Regions from separate parts of the Thioalkalivibrio sulfidiphilus HL-EbGr7 genome, predicted to be linked through region 2. Evidence: predicted binding sites of a transcription regulator. Region 2 holds the regulator's gene; each other region holds the start of a gene.
What was found. Region 2 encodes sigma-54, which starts transcription at its own class of promoters, with help from an activator protein. Its sites were predicted from a motif close to TGGCANGNTNCNTGCTT; they were not measured.

Region 1 (5,140 bases), 1.6 Mb from region 2:
ATCACCCTGGATCATGACGTGGAAATCGTCAATCCGGAGCACGTGATCGCCCACCTGACCAAGAACGGCGAGCTGTCCATGAGCCTGAAGCTGGGCCGCGGCCGTGGCTACCAGCCCGTGACCGCCCGTCGCAGCTCCGAGTCCGAGGACCGTCCCATCGGTCGCCTGATGCTGGATGCCAGCTTCAGCCCCATCCGTCGCGTGGCCTACAAGGTCGAGAGCGCCCGTGTGGAGCAGCGTACCGACATGGACCGTCTGGTCATCGAGCTGGAGACCAACGGCACCGTGGAGGCCGATGACGCCATCCGCCAGGCCGCCGGCATCCTGCAGAGCCAGCTGGCCGCGTTTGTCGAACTGCAGGGCGACGAGAGCACCGTCACCGAGAGCAAGCAGATGGAGATCGACCCCATCCTGCTGCGTCCCGTAGATGACCTGGAGCTGACCGTGCGCTCCGCCAACTGCCTGAAGGCCGAGAACATCTACTACATCGGTGACCTGATCCAGCGCACCGAGGTGGAGCTGCTCAAGACCCCGAATCTGGGCAAGAAGTCCCTGACCGAGATCAAGGACGTGCTGGCCTCCCATGGCCTTTCCATGGGCATGCGCCTTGAGAACTGGCCCCCGCCGGGTCTCAAGGATCAGGACAAGAAGGCCTCCGGCTGACGTCCCCCAAGTTTGAACGACAGGAATTACACCCATGCGCCATCGTAATAGTGGGCGGCAGCTGAGCCGCAACAGTGCTCACCGCAAGGCGACGCTCCAGAACATGACCGCCTCCCTGTTCCGTCACGAGGTGATCAAGACCACCCTGCCCAAGGCCAAGGAACTGCGCCGCGTGGCCGAGCCCCTGATCACCCTGGCCAAGGTGGACAACGTGCACAAGCGCCGCGTCGCCTTCGCCCGTCTGCGTGACAAGGAAATGGTCGGCAAGCTGTTCCAGGAACTGGGTCCCCGCTACCAGACCCGTCCTGGCGGCTACATGCGCATCCTGAAGTGCGGCAACCGTCCTGGTGATAATGCCCCCATGGCCTTTGTCGAGCTGGTGGATCGTCCCGAGCTCACCGAGGAAGCCCCTGCCGTGGAGTCCGCCAAGGAGGAGTGATCTTCCCGGGCGCGACAGCCAGACACAAGAAAGCCGGCCATTAGCCGGCTTTTTTGTGCACAAGCGTCAAGCAGGCGTGCATGTCCTATGCTTTCCCTTGCCACTTGCCACTTGCCACTTGCCACTTGCCCCATGTTCGTCCTGTTCACCGACTTCGGCATTGCCGGGCCTTACCTTGGCCAGGTCCGCGCCGTGCTCCAGGCTGCTTATCCTGCGCGTCCTGTCGTGGACGCCTGCGCTGATGCGCCCGCTTTCGACGCCCGGGCCTCGGCCTACCTGCTCGCCTCCCTGGTGTCCTTCTATCCCACCGACAGCATCTGGCTTGCCGTGGTGGATCCCGGAGTGGGCACCGAGCGTGACGGCCTGATCCTTGAGGCCGACGGTCGCTGGTTCGTAGGGCCCGACAATGGCCTTCTCAGTCGGGTTGCCAACAATGCCCGGGAGGTGCGCCTGTGGCGCATCCAGTGGCGTCCTGAATGGCTCTCATCGAGCTTCCATGGCAGGGACTGGTTCGCGCCCGTGGCGGCCGGGCTGGCGCAGGGCAGGCTGCCCGAATGCATTGCCATGGACCCTGCCGGGATGCAGGGGTATGGCTGGGTGCGTGATCTTGCCGAGGTCATCTACGTGGATCACTACGGCAACATCATGACCGGCCTGCGGGCCGAACAGCTGGACAAGAATACGCTGCTGCGGGTGGGATCTCAGCGCGTCGCCAATGCGAGGACCTTCGGTGCAGTCCCAGCGGGGGCGGCCTTCTGGTACGAGAACGCCTTCGGGCTGGTGGAGATCGCGGTCAACCAGGGCCGTGCCGATCTGCAGCTGAGTGTCGGCGTGGGTGACGAGGTGCGGTGTGTGGCATGACCCGGGCTGGAGTTGCCTGAGTGTCTGGTAGCTTACTGCCGCCGGGCAGGGGATAAAAAGAACACGGGGCCCGAAGGCCCCGTGCGGGTACAGCTGCTGATGGGTCAGATGATCAGATCAGTTGTTTCGGCGGCGGCGGGCTGCCATGGTCATGGCCAGGAGACCGATACCAAGCAGGGCCAGCGGGCCAGGCTCGGGTACACCGACGGGCTTACCACCATAGATGGAAACATGAGAGATCGCACCTCGGGTCTCCTCCCAGAACCCGAGCAGGCTGATAGTCTCCATACCATCCCAGTCCCCGACCTCGAACGCGTAGAAGTAGTAGTTGGGGTTGGTGTTTCCATCCTTGACCACCAGGTAACACTCAGGACAGGAGATAAGATCCGGGCCTTCCCATCTGATGTAGGCGTTGTAGGGATCGCCCGCTTCTGGGAAGAAGGTTGTGGTGTAGGAGGAGGCGAGTTCGCCACTATCGCTACCACCGAAGTCGGAGCGGTACAGCAGACTAAGGCTGCTACCGTCCTCCAGACCGAACACATCGGCAATGCACCCGGCCTGAGCGGCCTCCCCGGCACACTGCCCCGACGGGTGATAATAGCGTTCTATCATGTCATCGGGTGTGAGCTCAAAGGACTGTGCATTACCACTAAATGCAAGCAGCACCAGCATCACAAGAGAGAGCGTCCAGTTACGTGTGCACATTGTCGTACTTCCTTCGTCAATTTGCTGTTGTGATGAGGGTTTGGTCTTCAAGCCCTCCGTTTCGGCTCAGATGTTGCTCTGACATCTGTGCCACCCTCCCTGCTGTGTCTGGTCTGGATCTGTCCGTGATTCAGGGCTGAGAGGTCAGCTGAGTCCAGTTGTCTTTCATAACGCACTAGCCGTGCCAGATCTAAAAATACCAGTAAAAACAATAGGATATGTGGTCTGACTTCAGCGATGCTCACCATAGTGGGTGAGAAGTGTTAATCGGCCCGACAATGTGATGGGGTTCACATCTTGTGGCCTGTGTGAAATCCCTCTCTAGCACACATCCCGCATCCTTGGCTGTCGCCGGGTCTTCTTCTAATGCATTGAAAAACAGGGCTTAATGGGCGTGTGGTGTTGGGCGTTGGCCGTGCGAGCCCGTGAACTGCGTGTTTGGTGTTGTGTAAAGGAAGTCGACACTCGCGGGTGTTTCATCCGGTAGCCGCTGTGTCGGGGCAGCGGCCCAGCAGGGGAGCGAGGAAGCGCCCCGTATGCGAGTCTGGGTGTGCGGCCAGGTCTTCCGGCGTCCCCACAGCGATGATCTGGCCCCCGCCGGAGCCGCCTTCGGGTCCCAGGTCGATGAGCCAGTCGGCGGTCTTGATCACGTCCAGGTTGTGCTCGATGACCACCACGGTGTTGCCGTGGTCGCGCAGGCGGTGCAGCACCTCCAGCAGCTGTTCCACGTCGTGGAAGTGCAGGCCGGTAGTGGGTTCGTCCAGGATGTAGAGGGTGCGGCCGGTCTCGCGCTTGGAGAGCTCCCGGGCGAGCTTGACCCGCTGGGCTTCGCCGCCGGAGAGCGTTGTGGCGTTCTGGCCCAGCTGGATGTAGGAGAGGCCCACGTCCATGAGGGTTTCGAGCTTGCGGCGGATCACCGGCACTGCATGGAAGAACTCCAGGGCGTCCTCCACGGTCAGGTCAAGCACCTCGTGGATGGTCTTGCCCTTGTAGCGGATCTCCAGGGTCTCACGGTTGTAGCGCTTGCCCTTGCAGACGTCGCAGGGCACGTACACGTCCGGCAGGAAGTGCATCTCCACCTTGATCACCCCGTCTCCCTGGCAGGCCTCGCAGCGTCCGCCCTTGACGTTGAAGGAGAAACGTCCCGGGTTGTAGCCCCGGGAACGGGCCTCGGGTGTGGAGGAGAACAGGTCCCGGATGGGAGTGAACAGGCCCGTGTAGGTGGCCGGGTTGGAGCGGGGGGTGCGGCCGATGGGGCTCTGGTCGATGTCCACCACCTTGTCGAACTGCTCCAGACCCTCCACGGCGTCGCAGGGGGCGGGTTCCTCGCCGGCGCGATTGATGTGCCGCGCCATGATCCGGTACAGGGTGTCGTTGACCAGGGTGGACTTGCCGGAGCCGGACACGCCGGTGACGCAGGTGAGCAGGCCCACGGGGAAGCTCGCATCCACGCCTTTCAGGTTGTTGCCCCGGGCGCCGCGCAGGGTGAGCACCCGCTCCGTGTCGTAGGGCACGCGGGTCTCGGGCACGCGGATGGCGCGTCGCCCGGAGAGGTACTGGCCGGTGAGGGATTCCGGGTGGGTCTCCACCTCGTGGGGGCTGCCCTGGGCCACCACCCGGCCACCGTGCACGCCGGCGCCGGGACCCATGTCCACCACGTGGTCGGCGCGGCGGATGGCGTCCTCGTCGTGTTCCACCACCACCACCGTGTTGCCGAGATCCCGCAGGTAGGTCAGGGTGTTGAGCAGGCGCTCGTTGTCCCGCTGGTGCAGGCCGATGGAGGGCTCGTCCAGGATGTACATGACCCCCACCAGGCCCGCGCCGATCTGGGAGGCCAGGCGGATGCGCTGGGCCTCGCCGCCGGAGAGGGTGTCGGCGCTGCGGTCCAGGGTCAGGTAGTCCAGGCCCACGTTGACCAGGAAATCCAGGCGCGCGGCGATCTCGCGCACGATCTTCTCCGTCACCTGGCCCTTGGCGCCGGGCAGGCGCAGGGACTGGAACAGGGCCTGGGCCTCGCCGATGGGCAGGTGCGTGGTCCGGGGCAGGGTGTGCTCGCCCACGAACACGTGCCGGGCGGTGCGGTTCAGGCGCGTGCCCTCGCAGTCCGGGCAGGCGTGGGTGGAGAGGTACTTGGACAGCTCCTCGCGCACCGTGGCCGAGTCGGTCTCCCGGTAGCGGCGTTCCAGGTTCGGCAGGATGCCCTCGAAGGGATGGCTGCGCCGGGTGGTGTGGCCGCGTTCGTTGATGTAGCGGAATTCGATGGCTTCCTCGCCGCTGCCGTGCAGGATCACCTGGCGGTGTTTTTCGTCCAGGTCGCCGAACGGGGCCTCGATGTCGAAGCCGTAGTGTTCGGCGAGCGACTGGATCATCTGGAAGTAATAGGCATTGCGCCGGTCCCAGCCGCGCACCGCGCCGCCGGCGAGACTCAGCCCCGGGTTGGTGACCACCCGCTCCGGATCGAAGAACTGCTTC
Region 2 (5,140 bases):
TGCATAGTAACCCTTGGTGCGCAGCAGATGATTGCGCACCGCGGCTTCCACCATCACGGCCAGGTTGCGCCCCGGCGCCACGGGCAGACTGATGACCGGGATCTCCAGACCCAGGATGGTGCGACTCTGGCGGCCACCGTGCAGCCGGTCCAACTCCTGCTCCTCGCCATTGCCCAGATCGAACAGGCGGATGATGAGTTTCAGGTACTTGCTGTCCTTGATGGCGCTGTCCCCGTACATGGAGCGAATGTTGAGTACCCCCAGGCCACGCACCTCAAGAAAATCCTGCAGCACCGCCGGGCAGGCGCCGCGCAGGGTGTCCGGGGTGATGCGGGCGAATTCAGGGGCATCGTCGGCCACCAGCCGGTGGCCGCGGGTGATCAGTTCCAGGGCCAGTTCGCTCTTGCCCACGCTGCTGTTGCCGGTGAGCAGCAGTCCGATGCCCAGTACCTCCAGGAACACGCCATGGACCGTGATGGTTTCGGCCAGTTTGTTACTGAAGAAGTAGCGCAGGATGTTGATCAGCTCGTGCCCCGGCAGGGGCGTGCGCAGCAGGGCCACGTTACGGGTCTCGGCCTGGGCCTGCAGGGCGAGGGGTGGCTCCAGGGCGTCGGTGACGATGATCATGGCGGCGTGGCCGTCGGTGATCTGTTCCACCAGGTCACGCTGGGAATTCTTGCGCAGCCCCAGGAGATAGTGCATCTCCTCGTTGCCGAGCACCTGGATCTGGTTGGGGTGGATCAGGTTGAGATGTCCCACCAGGGAGGGGGCGGCGTCGGCGCTGGGGTGGCGGGACAGCCGGCGTTCGCTGCCGCGCAGGCCGGCCACCCACTGCAGGCCCAGGCGTTCGTCCATGGCCTCGACCAGAGAGCGAACGCTGAGCCAGTCGCTCATGGGGTGGCGCCGTCTCCGTTGCCGTCCCAATGGCGAACCTGGTCGAGCAGGGTCTCGCCGTCATCGGCCGAGCGCAGGCTCGCCAGGGTGGAGGGGTCTGCGAACATGCGCGCCAGGGTGGCCAGGATCTCCAGGTGCTCGTCGGTGGACTCCTGGGGCACCAGCAGCGCGAACAGCAGGTCCACGGGCTCCCGGTCGGGAGCGTCGTAGTCCACGCCCCGCTCCAGCTTGATGAGTGCGGCCACGGCGTTTTTCACTCCCGCCACGCGACCGTGGGGGATGGCCACTCCATGGCCCAGACCGGTGCTGCCCAGACGTTCACGGGAGATCAGACTTTCGAAGATCTCGCCGCTGCTCAGATCCGGCTGGCTGGTTGAGAGCATCTCGCTCAGGGTTTCCAGCACGCGCTTCTTGCTGCTGATTTCCCCGGTACGGGAGACCCGTTCCGGCGCGAGGAGTTGACCGATATTCATGGGATGAGCTTACTCGCTGTGGTTGCGGTGTGAGCCTTCTGCGCGGTGGTGATCCTTGAGCTTTTCCTTGTGCTTGACCACCTGGCGGTCGAGCTTGTCCACCAGGGCGTCGATGGCGGCATACATGTCCTGATCGGTTGCGTCGGCGAACAGGTTGTTGCCGCTCACCAGCATGGTGGCCTCTGCCTTCTGCTGCAGCTTCTCTACGGTAAGGATCACGTGCACGTCGATGACATTGTCGAAGTGCCGCTCCAGGCGATCGAACTTTTCGTTCACATAGTCGCGCAGGGCAGGGGTGAGATCCACGTGGTGGCCGGTGAGATTGATTTGCATGGAAGACTCCTTTCGTTAAGTGAATATGTTCAGTGGACGTTCAGATGAGCCGCTTGCGCTCGTTGGAAGGTGGTATGGACATGGCCTCACGGTACTTGGCCACGGTGCGCCGCGCCACATGGATGCCCCGGTCCACCAGGATCGAGGCGATCTTGCTGTCACTCATGGGCTTGCCCTGGGGCTCCTCGGCGATGAGCTTCTTGATCATGGCGCGGATCGCCGTGGCGGAGCACTCGCCACCGTCGGCGGTGCCCACGTGGCTTGAAAAGAAATATTTGAATTCGAAAATGCCCCGGGGGGTGTGCATGAATTTCTGCGTGGTCACCCGGGAGATGGTGGACTCATGCATGTCCAGTTGCTCGGCAATATCGCGCAGCACCAGGGGTTTCATGGCCTCTTCGCCCTGTTCCAGGAAGGCGCGCTGCTGTTCGACGATGGCGATGGCCACCCGCAGCAGGGTCTCGTTGCGGCTTTGCAGGCTCTTGATGAACCAGCGTGCCTCCTGCAGCTGGTTGCGCATGTAGACATTATCCTGGCTGGTGTCGGCGCGGCGCACGAAACTGGCGTAGAGCGGATTGACCCGCAGCCGCGGTGCGATGTCCGGGTTCAGCTCCACCTGCCAGCGACCTTCATGCTTGCGCACGAACACATCGGGGACGATGTACTCGGGGTTGATGTTGCTCACCAGGCTGCCAGGGCGTGGATTGAGCCCCTGGATCAGGCCGATGATCTCCTGCAGGTCTGCCTCGCTGACATGCAGGCTGCGCAGCAACTGCTTGTAGTCCCGGGCGCCCAGGCAATCCAGGTGGGAGCGCACCAGCTCCCGGGCCTTGTCCAGCCAGGGGGTGTCGGCGGGCATCTGCTGGAGCTGGATGAGCAGGCATTCGGACAGATCCCGCGCGCCACTGCCCACCGGGTCGAGCTGCTGCACCAGGTGCAGTACCGCCTCGATCTCCTCCAGGGGCAGGTCGATCTCCAGGTCGTTGGACAGGCTGGCCTGGATGGCCTCCAGGGATTCGCTGAGATAGCCGTCCTCGTTGATGGCGTCCACCAGGGTCATGGCGATGACCCGGTCCTCCGGGCTCATGGGGGTGAGATTGAGCTGCCACATGAGATGTTCATGGAGGGACTCGCCGGCGCCACTCTGGTTCTCGAACATGTCCCGGCCGTCGTATTCCGGCATACCGCCGGTGGCGCCCGGCGGGGCTACGTCGTAGATCTCATCCCAGTTGCTGTCCACGGGCAGTTCGTCGGGGATGTCCTCGCCGCGGGCGCGGTCGTCGGCATCTTCCGGGGTGTTGGTGGTTTCGTTGCGATTGTTCTCGGCCTGATTGGTGACCGAGTCGTTGCCGGTCCCCAGGTCCACGGCATCCGCCTCGGCGGATTCACCCTCCCCCTCTGCCTCACCGGCCTCCAGGGCCTCCAGCATCGGATTGGTCTCCAGGGTTTCCTGGATCTGGGTCTGGAGTTCCAGCGTGGAGAGCTGCAACAGGCGGATGGCCTGCTGCAGCTGGGGCGTCATGGTGAGGCTCTGGCCGAGACGCAGCTGGACGGAAGGTTTAAGCATGATTCAGTGTTTGAATGTGGCTGGCAGCCGAAAGGGCGCAGATTCTAAAGCATCCGGCGTGTGTGTGGCAGGTCCGGGCCCGATGGCGGCCCTTGCTGGCGGGAGCGTTGTCATGGCCCGGCGGTTCATAGGCCGATTATAGGGTAGGCCGGGTTAAATTTGGCACGGGATGTGCGAGATGATGTCCCAGGCTTACAGTCGGAAATGCTCGCCGAGATACACCTTGCGCACCATTTCGTCGGCCAGCAGGTGATCGGGCGGGCCTTCGCTGATGATACGCCCTTCGCTGAGGATATAGGCGCGGTCGCAGATGCCCAGGGTCTCGCGCACGTTGTGATCGGTGATGAGTACGCCGATGCCCCGGTCCTTGAGGTGGGTGATGATGCGCTGGATCTCGATCACTGAAATGGGATCCACGCCGGCGAAGGGTTCATCCAGCAGGATGAAGGCCGGCTCCGTGGCCAGTGCCCGTGCGATCTCCACCCGGCGCCGCTCACCACCGGACAGGCTGATGCCCAGATTGTCGCGGATATGGGTGATCTGCAGTTCTTCCAGGAGGGATTCCAGGTGTTGCTGGCGCTCGGTGGCCGAGAGGTCTCTGCGGGTCTCCAGCACGGCGAGGATGTTGTCTGCGGCGGAGAGCTTGCGGAATACCGAGGCTTCCTGGGGCAGGTAGCCCACGCCCATGCGTGCCCGGGCGTGCATGGGAAAGGCGGTGATGTCCCGTTCGTTGAGCAGGATCTGGCCCTCGTCGGCGGGCACCAGGCCGACGATCATGTAGAAACAGGTGGTCTTGCCGGCGCCGTTGGGCCCCAGCAGGCCCACCACCTCGCCGCTGTCCACATGGACCGAGACGCCGTTGACCGGGGTGCGGCCGCGGTAGCGCTTGATCAGGTCCTGGGCGCTCAGACGACTCACTGGCTCGAACCGCTGCCGCCGCCACGGGTGTTTTCGGCCGGGGTCAGGATGACCTCCACGCGACCGCTGTCGCCGGAGGCTGCGTCCAGTGTCTCCCGGTCCATGTCATAGACAATCCGTGCGCCACGAAACTCGTCCTGTGCCTGCCAGATGCGGGCATCGCGGGTCAGCACCATGCGACGTTCAGCGGCCAGGTATTCCATGTGCCGCGCCTCGGCGCGCACCTCGCGGCCGTCCTCGGTGAGGGTGCGCAGCCTGGCCAGGTTGCCTTCGGCCTCCATGCGCTGCAGCACACGGCTCGGTGAGTGCACGGTGAGCGTGTCCGCGTGGATCACCAGGTCCCCCTGGGTGACTTCCACGTTGCCCCGGTAGACGCTGACGCCTCGCTGGTCGTCCAGTTCGGCGCTGTCGGACTGGATGCGGATGGGCAGATCCCGTTCAGAGGCCGAGGCCAGGGCCGTGATCAGGGCGAGCATCAGGCCTGCGAACAGGGTGGCGACCAGCGGGCGTTTAAGGGAAATACGTGGCATCTGCATCATGCAGCAACTCCAGGATGCTGGTTTGTAGATCGGCGCGCAGGCCGGTGCCGTCCACCTGATACTGGGGGCTGCGCACCTGCACCGGGGCCTCGGATTCGGCCCGCTGGGGCTCGGGCCAGACGGTCACGTCCCGGGTGTGAATGTCCACGGTGGCGTGGGCGGGGCCTTCGGGGCGGGACATGTGCACGGCCCCGTACAAACGCACCTCTTCACCATCAGGAGAAACCCAGGCCTGCTCCGCGTTCAGGGTCCAGTCGGGGGCGTCGGGCTGGTTCATCACCATGACCGGTGTCTCCACCAGGCTGGATCCGTCCAGCTGATACTGCTCCATGCGTTCACCGCGAATGCTGTGACGGGGCAGGCCGTCGGCGCCGGTGACCGTGAGGGTGAACTGTTCCATGTACAGCTCCGGGGTG
Region 3 (5,140 bases), 1.7 Mb from region 2:
GGCCTTGGGCTGACGAGCGATCTGGATCTGCGATGCCAGGACAAAGTGGTACGCTGGCACCCATACGAACACCAGTACACATTTATTTCGATAGGAATGAAGAAGACCGGCAGCGCCTGACATTGCGGCCTGGGCGATGAATAACCCTGTTCAGCCTTAATCATCGCCTAACAGTCATATCACCGTAAACGAATCCCAGGAGGAAGCAGAGCCTGCCCTTCAACGAACAGTTCTCGCTAGCTTCGCTCAAAATACCCGGGAACGGAACTCGGACACTGGTGGACACCCGATACCCATGGCAGTCAACAGACGCCTAGCACACAAATTCAGACAGGCCACCAAGCTACCCGCACTACTGCTCATATTCGTTGCTTGGATCCCCCTGACCCTGGCCTCACTTCTGCTGTTGCTGGTACCCCGCAAAAAAAATAATCAGGGTGACACCAACGATCTCACCGTATTGGCGCCGTTCGAACCAGGCAATCGCAGTGGTGGCGCGCAGGCACTGGCCGGACTGCAGGATCTATTGAAGCAGCGTTTCAACCCGACATTGCTAGATCTCCTGAAGCTTGACCGCGAATCTGGACTACGCTCGCAGGTTTCCGCATTCCTGACCTATCCCATACCGGTCCCTGACCAGTGCAGACCATTACTGCTCAAGCCAGCGATCGCAGCGACCTCTCTGCACGATTGCGAACGTCTGCTGATCGAATTCATAGGCCCCGGCCTGTTCCTTTCACTCCAGCCACGCCCGAGTTATCCCGTGATACTCAGAGATCATGAGGTACTGATTCGCAAGCTGGTGATGGATTTCAACGAATCCCATGGCCTGGAGTCGATTCGGCTGGCACTGAGTATCGCTACCTGTTACCTCATCGGTCTTACCATTTATTCTCGCGCAGACCGCATCATCGCATTGACCCCGGAAGATGAAGCATATCTGCATGCCTGCTATCCTCACCTCCGGTCTCGGACGAAATCCATTCCTGTGCACTTTCAGTGCGATGGCATTCCAGAGACCACCGCACTTGTATCGCCCAGGGAACTGTTGTTTGTAGGGAATTTTTTCCACCAACCCAATGTTGATGCACTGAAATGGTTCTGCGAGGAAGTGGCCCCTCGGCTTGAACCTGGTTTCACCCTACACCTCTGCGGGCTGGACGCGCCCCTCGATCATATCGAACTGGGCAGCCGCAACCTCACAATTATCCGCCACGGGTTCGTCGATGACCTGGAATCCGGATTCGCCCATGTCGGCATCGCCATTTCGCCGATCGTCTCAGGCGGCGGCGTGCGCATCAAGAATCTCCACCTCGCCTGCCTCGGCAAGGCCATCGTGAGCACATCACTGGGCAATCAGGGCATCGGATTTGTTGATGGGAAGGATGCGATGATCGCCGACGATGCTATCGGGATGGCTCAGCGGCTCAACAGGCTGGCAGCGGAACCTCAGGAGATCAGCAGAATGGGACAGGCGGCACGCGCCTTCGTAAAAACAGCCTTTGACGCTGACGCCATCCGGGAGCAACTTGAGCGCGTGATTAGGATCAGAGATTAAGCCCTGATTATCCGCATACGATCTGACAGTTGCCATGAATTGAGAAGATCGCTGTCGGAGCAAGATCAAGCACAACAATATCCTGTCAAAAATACCGACACCCCATCGCGCCGCACCATTAGATCACCATAAATCCCTGGCCCGCTCAATCTGACAATCGCACCAAACGAATCGGGCCGGCATAGCCGGCCCGATTCAGGGGTAACACATGCGCAAACTGTCGTGAGGAGACACCTCAGCCTTGATTCCAGACCCTACGCCTGAATGCGGCGAGCAGAACCAGACCAAGCCCCATAAGCATGATCGACGCGGGCTCAGGCACACCAACAGAGGCGCCAGATCGCTCCGCGATGTAGCCCGTAACACGGGCCACATTCCCCATGTCCTCATGTGCATCATCCCACATCCAGACCATAGCCTCATGCATGGACAGCCACCTCTGCTCCTCGGACAGGCCATCACTGTCAAAATTGGAATCCCAGTTCGTGTAGTCCCAAGCCTCACCGGTCACCCAGTTCCAACCCTCATAGGCGTTTGCCGCATCCGCGTCTTGCCAGGCGCCGAGCCAGTATTTCCCGAGACGTGAATATTTATCTCCCTCAGGGGAAAACAGGCTGTTCTCGATGAAGGACTGCTCCGCTGCAGAGGTGATCGTTGCCAGATGCCAACCACCATCGATTAGAGAAACGGCCTCGTTGGCCTCACTCCAGGTACCCTGGAAATACACTACCATGTACTGGTGCAATTCACCGCTCGGGTGCTCGTCCCAGATTTCAAAAGCATGGGCAGTCCCTGACATCGCGCCGATCAGAATCGACGCAAACAGCAGGTCTCTCAATACGGCAAGTGGCTTCATTGTCCTCTCCATGACTACTCCGTTTTGTGGATTTATCGCCCCGGAGACCCACCACAGAACCCAGGGACACTTCCGTATTCATAAAAGCAAATATCGCGCCAGAATCCATATCACATTGTATACATTGGCTTTTTCCACCAGACACAAACAGCGGGCAGTATTTGAATGTAAGTTTTTGCGACATACCTCACAAAATTCAGAGAACTGGCTCTCAGCAATGAGACACACGTATCGAACCAGAATCGCACCCATGCTCAGAGCAAATACCCGAGTCCAGCCACGCAGATAGCGTCAATAATTCCGACGGACGACATCGATTCGGCGACGACAAGAATAACGGCACGAATATCCCGACGAAGCGCAACTAACGCTGTGATTTGAATCACGGAGACCAATCGCCTGATCAGCGACTATTCCTACGTGAAAGCCACTAGCCAAGGCAATTGAGATCCAGGTTTCTCGACAAAGGCATACCCAGCCGAAAGGCGGGGACGCAAAGCTACCGGTCTACGGGACTTTCCCACGACAGCGGGGTTACCGAAATGAAACAAATTGTTACAGAACAAACATGCGCGTCAGTCGGACAACGAGCGAATCGCTCCGGGCAAGAGCACATTCCGACCAATGACTCACGACCCGCTCGGCAGGACGCATCCCAAAATTTCACAAGCAACCCGGGAACAGCTCATCCAGGGCCTTTCAGCTCAGCCAAAGTGCATGAGCCCACCCTCTTTTGGACACAAAATACGTGTCAGCAGGTGAAAATGAAGCATCGCAGCGTGTTGAGTATACTGGGGACATCAGCACTGGCCATCGCACTTCTCTCCGGATGCGACGCAGGAAACACAAGCAGCAGTAGCGGGAACAGTTCCACCGGAAGCCAGACAACATCCCAGTGGTACATGGCAGTACGCGCGGTCGACGAAGAGGGTCAACAAGGACCTCTTTCCAATGAGGCATCTGGCCAATTATCTCCTGGTCAGACAGTCACCCTGGCTTGGAACGCCCCTAATACTTCACTGGATGGCACATGCACCACCGTAGAAGGTTACATCGTGGAAATGGGGCGCAATTCAGGCAGCTATTCGCATGCCTCAGTCGTGAACACCGGTTACATTGGATTTTATTGTTCGGCAACCGGCTCTAACTATTGCGGAAGCACCTATTCATGCGAAGTGGCCGTAACCATCCCGAACAGCTGAACAGGCTTATTAGGGAGCCCTTCAGACACTCTGCGCGCCGCAGCTGCATTCAGCAGATTTTAAGAGGTCACTTGGACATGTATCGCTTACTTATCAGCATCGCTCTTCTACTTCTTCTCTCGACACCCGCTCTATCAAAGACGCTCTACGTGGACGGCACGAGAGGCAATGACAATGTCTCGTATCAAGACAACAGCGCCGAAATGCCCTGGCGGACGATTGGGCGTGCGGCGTGGGGAAGCACAAATCGAAGCTCGCCAAATCCCTCCGAGGCCGCTCGCGCAGGTGATACGGTTATCATCAGGGCAGGCACCTATTCCACTACCGGTACAGGTGTCCGCTACGACCCTGCCTACAATCCAGCGAATAGCGGAACAGCCTCGAACCCGATTGTCTTCCAGGCAGAAGGCACTGTGATCTTGACTCAAACCGGACGGGGACCGCTGATTGGTGCTAACGGTAATTATGGAGCCAGAGACTACATCTCCTGGAAAGGATTCACGATTAACGAAATCGATGCACTATCAACATCCGATACCGGGCCAGTTGTGTTGTGGTCAACGACTGGCTCTACGATCGAAGATTGTGTCATCAATGGATACGACAATGGCGTGAACGGAGATAATCACAATGGAATCCGTTTGGAAAATACCACCAACGTCGTGCTTAGGAACAATCGCATATTCAATGTCCTAAACTTCGGCAACGTACACCACAATGGCGCAGGTATAATGGCTTATTTCAGCCGAGGCGCGCTGATCGAAAACAATGAAATCTACGACTCTGGCGCTGGAATTTTCGTAAAAGGCGGTGATAACCGAGACTTTACAATACGCAATAATCTGTTACGCAACAATGGCAAAGGTATACTCACCATGTACACCCATCCTGATGGTGAGCACCGCATCCATCAGAACATTGCCATCAATAACGGAAGCGGCATATCCATAGAACTCAATTCCAAGAATGTTAGCGTGGTCAACAACACGCTAGTTGGTAACGGAAATGGACTCCGGATCGGATGGTGTGGCGACACCATGAGTAATGTGAGATTTAGAAACAACATCATCGCACATTCTCAAACAGAGGGTTTTTCTGCAGGAGAATGTGGTTCGACGAACCCCTTCAATATCGACCACAATATCTATCACAACAATCCGCGTGGTTGGAGCATAGCCGGCACACGATACACCAGCATAGAAGCATGGCGCGCAGCACTCGGCGGCAAAGAACTAAGCAGCTTTACAAGCGATCCGCGATTTCAGGACATAAGTACGTTGAATTACCGTCTCCAATCCAGTTCTCCCGCATTTGGAGCAGGCATCGATGTTCTGGACCTCAATAACAACAGTATCACATCCGATGCAATTACAATTGGCGCATATATTACGGGAACAGAATCCATTGGACTCCTGAGCGGGACAGCTCCCGCCAGTGCACCAAGCGCGCCGCAATCACTAACGTTGCGGTGACCAACTCGCTCACATCTTAATGTGACTAACTTGGTAGAAACTCTACAAGACT

Region 1: TGR7_RS11500 (PEP-CTERM sorting domain-containing protein) is a predicted target of sigma-54. The motif match lies at 2,839-2,855, and genes of this name have one in related genera.
Region 3: TGR7_RS11800 (PEP-CTERM sorting domain-containing protein) is a predicted target of sigma-54. The motif match lies at 2,499-2,515, and genes of this name have one in related genera.

What each region holds. Positions count from the first base shown of each region.
Region 1 is NC_011901.1:2,426,549-2,431,688, reverse strand. Features, by position in the region: gene TGR7_RS11515 (DNA-directed RNA polymerase subunit alpha) at 1-663, shown strand, start outside; gene rplQ (50S ribosomal protein L17) at 698-1,102, shown strand; gene TGR7_RS11505 (SAM hydrolase/SAM-dependent halogenase family protein) at 1,235-1,963, shown strand; gene TGR7_RS11500 (PEP-CTERM sorting domain-containing protein) at 2,081-2,719, opposite strand; gene uvrA (excinuclease ABC subunit UvrA) at 3,145-5,140, opposite strand, start outside.
Region 2 is NC_011901.1:779,952-785,091, forward strand. Features, by position in the region: gene hprK (HPr(Ser) kinase/phosphatase) at 1-894, opposite strand, end outside; gene TGR7_RS03580 (PTS sugar transporter subunit IIA) at 891-1,367, opposite strand; gene hpf (ribosome hibernation-promoting factor, HPF/YfiA family) at 1,377-1,700, opposite strand; gene TGR7_RS03590 (RNA polymerase factor sigma-54) at 1,741-3,267, opposite strand; gene lptB (LPS export ABC transporter ATP-binding protein) at 3,460-4,185, opposite strand; gene lptA (lipopolysaccharide transport periplasmic protein LptA) at 4,182-4,724, opposite strand; gene lptC (LPS export ABC transporter periplasmic protein LptC) at 4,696-5,140, opposite strand, start outside.
Region 3 is NC_011901.1:2,476,188-2,481,327, forward strand. Features, by position in the region: gene TGR7_RS11790 (class I SAM-dependent methyltransferase) at 1-120, shown strand, start outside; gene TGR7_RS11795 (glycosyltransferase family 4 protein) at 296-1,558, shown strand; gene TGR7_RS11800 (PEP-CTERM sorting domain-containing protein) at 1,794-2,414, opposite strand; cyclic di-GMP riboswitch class I at 2,872-2,956, shown strand; gene TGR7_RS17210 (right-handed parallel beta-helix repeat-containing protein) at 3,694-5,088, shown strand.